2 linked regions of the Dongshaea marina genome follow. The main gene of each other region encodes a partner of the protein of the gene in region 2 in a complex. Links are inferred from orthologs where the notes say so. Each region holds a gene or a part of one and is shown on either strand. Other genes may lie near its edges.

Region 1 (3,323 bases), 1.2 Mb from region 2 along the record:
GTCTGCCAGCAGGTCTTCTGAGTCGCACTCTCATCTCCCGTATATTGGTACACCTGGTAGAACCCCGTGGCCGGATCCTGGTAGCTATCCACCCCAACCACCACACACTGAACCCCGAAGCGATCCGCCAGCTCACTGATAAGCTCGGGTCGGCGCAGCGCCGGAGAGTTAACGGAAATCTTATCCGCTCCATAGGCCAGAATTTGCGCGGCCTCTGTCACGCTGGAGATCCCACCGGCCACACAGAAGGGGATATCCACCACCTCGGCAACCCGCTCCACCCAGCTTTTATCCACCAACCGCTTATCACTGGAGGCAGTGATATCATAAAACACCAGCTCATCGGCCCCCATCTCAGCATAGCGCTGTGCCAGCTCGACTATCTCTCCCATCACCTTGTGGTTTCGAAACTGCACCCCCTTCACCACCACCCCATCTCGCACATCCAGGCAGGGGATTATCCGTTTTGCCAGCATTCGATCGCCTCCTCCAGGGTAAAACGGCCATCCAGCAGCGCTCGCCCAACGATAACCCCATTGACCCCAGTCTCCCGAAGCGCCTGGATATCATTCAGTGAGCCAATCCCACCAGAGGATTGCACCTTCAGGGCCGGGAAGCGGCGGCACAGATCCCGATAGAGCTCGATATTCGATCCCTGAAGGGTTCCATCACGGGAGATATCGGTACACAGCAGATGCCGCAATCCGGCACTGAGATAGTCATCAAGAAATTGGTTGAGATCCTGATCGCACTCTTGCTGCCAGCCGGCTATCGCAACGCCATAGCCTCCCTCTTTTCGGGGCTTAAGATCCAGTGCCAATACGATCTTCTCAGGTCCATAACGATGCAGCCACTGCCGCACCCTTTCAGGCTCCAGTACCGCAAGGGATCCGATCACCACCCGATCGGCTCCGGCCTCCAGCAGTGCCAACAGATCGGCCTCACTTCGGATCCCACCGCCAATCTGCAGGTTAAGAGGACATACCTCAGCTAACCTGGAGATCACCGAAAACTGCCGTTTGGCAGGATCCCGGGCACCGCTGAGATCCACCAGGTGCAACCAACTGGAGCCACAGGCCTGATAAGCCCTAAACTGCTCAGTGGGTTCAACGCCATAAGTGGTCTGTTGCCGATAATCGCCCTGGTAGAGGCGCACCACTTTTCCATCAATCAAATCCAGTGCAGGTATAATCATCCGTGTCTCCTATAGCTTCAGAAAGTTGTTGATCAAACGCGCTCCGACAGGACCTGAGCGCTCCGGGTGAAACTGCACCCCGTAAAAATTTCCACACTGGATTGCCGCACTAAAGGCTGTGCCGTAGCAGCTGGTCGCGACCGTTTCCGCACCGGGCTCCATCCCATAGCTGTGCACGAAATAGAGATACTCAGCACTCCCTATCCCTTTGAAAAGGGGATGAGCCTCACGGGACTTGACCCGGTTCCACCCCATGTGTGGCAAAGGCGCCCCCTGAGTATCCAAAGAGCGACTCGTCAGCTCACAGATCCCTAGGCACTCACTCTCCCCCTCGGCCGAGCTACGCCCCAAAAGCTGCATCCCAAGGCAGATCCCGAGAAGAGGCTGACGGATATCCCGGAGCACCTGAACCAGGCCACGCTCCCTGAGGTTCTTCATCGCATGAGCCGCACTGCCGACCCCGGGTAGAAACAGCTTATCCGCCTGCAGGATCCGCTGCGGATCGCAACTAATCTCCGGGGCATACCCCTGGCGCTCAATCGCACAACGCAACGAAGTCAGGTTGGCGCATCCGGTATCGATAATCACCACATCTTGTGAGCTCCCCATTACAGAACCCCTTAGAGCTAGGCAAGCCGTCACCCGTGATCCGCACCGCCTGGCCCAGCGTCCGGCCGAACACCTTGAACAGGCTCTCCACCTGATGATGGGTATTGCCAGCCGTACAACTAAGGTGCAGGGTACAACCCAGGCTATCGGCCAGGGAGCGGAAAAAATGCGGCACCATTTCACAGGAGAGCTCTCCTACCCGGGGCTGGGTAAAACTCCCCTCAAATTGAAAATAGGGCCGCCCCGAAAGATCCAGCAGACAAGTTGCGGCCACCTCATCCATCGGCAGCTGGAAAGCGAAACGGGCGATCCCCCGCTTATCACCCAATGCTTTTTTCAGAAGGGCCCCCAGGACCAAGGCACAATCTTCGACACTGTGGTGCTCATCAACCTGCAAATCTCCCTCGGCCTCAAGCTCAAGACTCAGCCCGGCATGGGTCGATATCTGCTCAAGCATGTGATCAAAAAAACCGATGCCGGTTTTAATCTGTGAGCCTCGCTCATCGAGATCCACCCTCCCCTGAATCCGGGTTTCCCGGGTGTTACGGCTAATCTGTGCGCGTCTTGGCGTCGTGGTAAGCAAGCGGCTTATTTCGGACCAACCCATGCTATCGGGTCGATATCGGATCCCACGCAGCGCCATGTTCTCGGCAAGCTGCATATCGCTTTGGCGATCACCAATCACCAGTGAGCGCTCAAAGTCGATTATCCCCCGGCGCAGATAATCAGCCACCAGGCCAAGCCTGGGCTTACGACAGGCACAGTTATCCTCCTCAAAGTGCGGACAGATGAGGACATCCTCAAACTCAACCCCCTGGGAACGAAAAATATCCAGCATCATCTGCTGAGATCCATCGAAGGAGGCCTGAGGAAAGCTCGCCGTTCCCAGGCCATCCTGATTGGAGATCAACACCAGTTTATAGCCCGCACGAATCAGCGCGAGCAGCGCGGGGATCACCCCGGACTCAAGCTTTAGCTTATCCAGCCTGTCGACCTGAAAATCCTCCGGTGGTTCCTGGATCAGGGTGCCGTCACGATCAATGAATAGAAATTTCTGTTTAGACATAGCTTGGCTCCTGGCTCCACTGTGAAATAGCGCTGATCAATTGCTCACATTCAGCCTGACTCCCCACCGAAAGACGCAGTTGCCCTGGATGGGCCATCTTACGCACGATAATCCCCTGACGGCTTAAAAATTCAAACAAGCAACTGGCCCGGGGTGACTCTAGCAGCACAAAATTTGCCTCACTTGGAAACGCCTTAAGATCCGGCAAGGTAGAGAGAGCCCCGAAAAGAGCATCACGCAGCCCACAGAGGAGCTTCACCTGTTCACGCATCCGTGCCACGGCTTTTTCAGACAGGGCCCGGCGTGCCAGCTCACAGACCGGAGTCGGCACCGGATAAGGTGCGATCACCGACTTAAGGATAGAGATGAGTTCAGGCGATCCCAGGACAAAGCCACAACGGATCCCCGCCAGGGAAAATGCCTTGGAGAGAGTCCTCAGGATGACCAGCTCCG
Region 2 (3,322 bases):
ATCCAGTTTTGTGGCTTTAATATAATTAATGAATTCTACGCCAATGACACATTAAATATCTTAATTGAAGCAACATCACAACCTAAAGAAAACATTATAGCTGAGGATGATGGATTGATAGATATCATATCATCAAAAATTGAAAGTAATATATTAAGGATAAAAAATATATTGAACACTGAAAGGACGAACAATAAAAAAATAGCTTTCCATGGTGCATGCAATGGACTAAACACGTTACTTTATATACTAGACGTTCATACTGATGAAAATATCATTATAGCTGATATTGATAATTCAAAAACAAACACATATTTACCTTCATTTAATAAGAAAATCGTATCGATTAATGATGAAAGATATTTAACTGCTGACTTGTTTATTATATCATCAATGTCATTTTACTCAGAGATAAATAATTTTCTAGTTAATGAAAAGAAGATCCCACAAGAGAAAATAATACCTTTATTTATATGAGGTAACAATTAATACATACTGATATAGTTAAAATTATAAACCCTGATGAATTACCCCATAATGTATTTTATAAATTAATAAAGGACTCCAACATATGCAAGCCAGCATCACCACTCTTCTCGGGATGAAATTGACAACCAAATATATTTTTCTTTTCAGCATAGGCTGTAATTTTGTGCCCTCCAAACTCAACAAACCCAAGACTATCCTGAGTTATTGCCGAAAGTGAATGTACAAAGTAATAATCTTCCTGCATAAGCCCCCCTACCAGTGGACTACTACCATTACCTTCAAAAGTAACCTGGCTCCAACCAACATGGGGTATACGGAGACTCAACCCATCAATTGACAAACTAGGCAAAGGGGTAACTTCACCAGAGAGCAACCCTAATCCTTTACAAGCTTCAAATTCATAGCTCTTCTCAAACAGAAGCTGCATGCCCAGACAGATCCCAAGAATAGGTATACCACAACTAACCTTATACTGTAGTTCACGTTGTATATCATTACTCTTTAGAGTTTTCATTGCAGCGGGATAAGCACCAACTCCAGGTAAAACTATAAGCCCGGCACCACTAAAATCTCCCTTTCGGCTCACAACATTAAGCTCCGCCCCCAAATAGCGCAATGCCCCGATAATTGAGAAGAGGTTTCCTGTGCCAAAATCTATCAAATCTATTTTTTTCATCTTGCTCTTACATCCAGGTTTGCATCAAGACAGTAGTCCCTTATTTCGCTAACTGTCGATTTCCGATAATGAAGGAGGTGCGCAAGCGCTATACCATCCATATCAACATCAAAACCTTGTTGAATATGACTCAAACAACCCACACCTCCCGAAGCAACAACTGGTACAGTAGATAGAGATCTCACCATGCGACATAACTCTATGTCTAGTCCACAACATGTCCCTTCACGATCCACTGATGTAAGTAGAATCTCACCAACCCCCAAGGGTAAACACTGCTTTACCCAATCATCAACCATTACCCCTGTTCTCTCTCGGCCATTATCGGTATAAACCTCCCATAGCTGATCCCCTACACTTTTTGCTTCCACAGACAAAACTACACATTGAACCCCACACTCTCTTGCTACTTCACTCAAAAATTTTGGTTTAGCCACCGCAGCAGTATTGATAGCAACTTTGTCAGCACCACTTCGCAGGACAGCCTTAACATCATCTAATTTTCTTAATCCCCCACCCACTGTAATTGGTACAAATATATTCTCGGCAGCCTGACTAACAATATGCATCAGATTATTGCGCTGGTAGAGAGATGCTACCGCATCCATAAATATCAGCTCATCAACACCCTGTGAAAAGTACTCTCCAGCAAAGGTATCTGGAGTGCCTAGTTTCCTAAGCCCTTCAAGGTGAATCCCCTTGATAAGGTAGTTATTTTTTATATCAAGTCGCGCAATTAGTCGCTTCTTTGGCATCACTCCTCCAAAGGGTGGCGTAATCGCCACAGCCCCTTATCATAAATCCATAAGTGAGGACTCCTAAAGCTATCGCAAAGACGATCAAAATAGTGTCTATCCATAACTGGTGATTCAAATTGTGTTGCTGCAACAGGAAACTCATTCTCAGGAATACTTAAATAGGATAACAGCTCATCAATAAAACGCTCAGGGAATTCGTGATCATATCGACGAACCAAAGCAACACCTTCATCTCTCTCAATATCTAAGGAACGAATCTCTTGAGCTGCATCATAACTCGCACGACCCAGACCAAATTTAACACCGGTTGTATAATAATGAAGGTCATCAATTCGATCATCAATACTATTATACTTAGAATAAGTTCCAGGCGTCCTTTCTGGAGAAGCAACAAATCCGCCATTTTCTACTGCATAGTAATAGCAACTCTGAGGGTGCCATTTCAGATAATATCCTAGATAATGTGTTTCAATATTACACTCTTCAATATCACCCTCAGATATAGGAAGGTATGGAATAAGATCCTGGGAAACTAATCCAAAGTCCTCCTGAAGCTCTGTCAATGATACTCCTCCAAGATAAAGCTCATCATAGTCAGACGATGAAAAGTATTCGCTACTACGCAGTGGTGAGTTGGTATCTGCAATAGGGTTTCCATACTCCGCCTCATTTTCACCATAAAAGATCAATGGGATATTGAACTTCTTAGCCATTTTGGGGGCTAATAACTTTTGCCCTAACATAAATGGTTGAAATGGATGCAATAAATTTTCAACGGCCAACCGGGTTAATAATCTGTGTACCCGCCCATTTGGAGTCATAAGGTAGTTATCAAGCCCTGCATGAATCCATGACTGAAAATTCTTCCACCCCCACTCTGTGTATATATGTGGTGCCCAAGTCACGGTTAATGGGTGCATTCCATACTTTTCTTTTAAAATATGAGCCGCGTAAAAACTATCCTTACCGCCAGATCCCGGAACCAAACAATCATAGTATCCATTTTTGCTCCTATGCCGATCACATAACTCTCTCAACGCCTTATCTCTGAGCTCCCAATCTATTGTATTATTTTTCTGCTCCGATAATCGGCACGCATCACAAACCCCCTCGCTATCAAAGTGAATTGTTTTCTTTTTGCTTTTATTCGTATGCTTAAACTCTACAGCCGAGTTTGGGCGCTGATTACTAATTACACATTTTTTACAATAGTAAACCTCCGAGGGTAAACCATATTTTGTTCCATTAATCGAGGCTTCAGGAGAAAATAATCGAGTATCGACACGAGATGGTGCTGAAATTTGAGCCATAGATCTTCTTCATCCTTAAAAAGTAAGAGTACAAAGAATAATGCAATAACTGCGCCTACCAAGCCTGCCATCCGCCATCAACATCGAGT

Evidence for each region.
Region 1: the proteins of hisF (region 2) and hisH are in contact, whole or in part, in a crystal structure (PDB 6RU0), measured with the Thermotoga maritima proteins. The link is inferred for Dongshaea marina from one-to-one orthologs. Residues at the interface, in WP_004080486.1 of Thermotoga maritima: Met1, Leu2, Ala3, Arg5, Ser40, Glu41, Asp45, Glu46, Ala70, Glu71, Ile73, Asp74, Ile75, Pro76, Phe77, Asp98, Lys99, Ser122, Gln123, Glu161, Thr195, Leu196, Asn247, Arg249, Glu251; in WP_004080484.1 of Thermotoga maritima: Asn15, Arg18, Arg22, Arg117, Leu118, Pro119, His120, Met121, Gly122, Trp123, Asn124, Asn134, Gly135, Tyr136, Tyr138, Val140, Tyr158, Glu180, Lys181, Ser182, Ser183, Lys184, Ile185.

The regions. Positions count from the first base shown.
Region 1 is NZ_CP028897.1:2,156,130-2,159,452, reverse strand. The notes cover bases 5-3,004. They hold hisH (imidazole glycerol phosphate synthase subunit HisH), read right to left. Parts: upstream 1,805-3,004; coding sequence 1,205-1,804; downstream 5-1,204. Other genes in these bases: hisC (histidinol-phosphate transaminase), read right to left, coding at 2,863-3,004; hisB (bifunctional histidinol-phosphatase/imidazoleglycerol-phosphate dehydratase HisB), read right to left, coding at 1,731-2,870; hisA (1-(5-phosphoribosyl)-5-[(5-phosphoribosylamino)methylideneamino]imidazole-4-carboxamide isomerase), read right to left, coding at 458-1,195. In the rest of the region: more of hisC, read right to left, coding at 3,005-3,323. UniProt on the Escherichia coli protein: IGPS catalyzes the conversion of PRFAR and glutamine to IGP, AICAR and glutamate. The HisH subunit catalyzes the hydrolysis of glutamine to glutamate and ammonia as part of the synthesis of IGP and AICAR.
Region 2 is NZ_CP028897.1:1,005,972-1,009,293, reverse strand. Bases 42-3,040 are described here. They hold hisF (imidazole glycerol phosphate synthase subunit HisF), read right to left. Parts: upstream 1,921-3,040; coding sequence 1,162-1,920; downstream 42-1,161. Other genes in these bases: DB847_RS04980 (N-acetyl sugar amidotransferase), read right to left, coding at 1,920-3,040; hisH (imidazole glycerol phosphate synthase subunit HisH), read right to left, coding at 545-1,165; DB847_RS04995 (class I SAM-dependent methyltransferase), read left to right, coding at 42-477. Also shown: more of DB847_RS04995, read left to right, coding at 1-41; more of DB847_RS04980, read right to left, coding at 3,041-3,233; DB847_RS04975 (SDR family oxidoreductase), read right to left, coding at 3,289-3,322.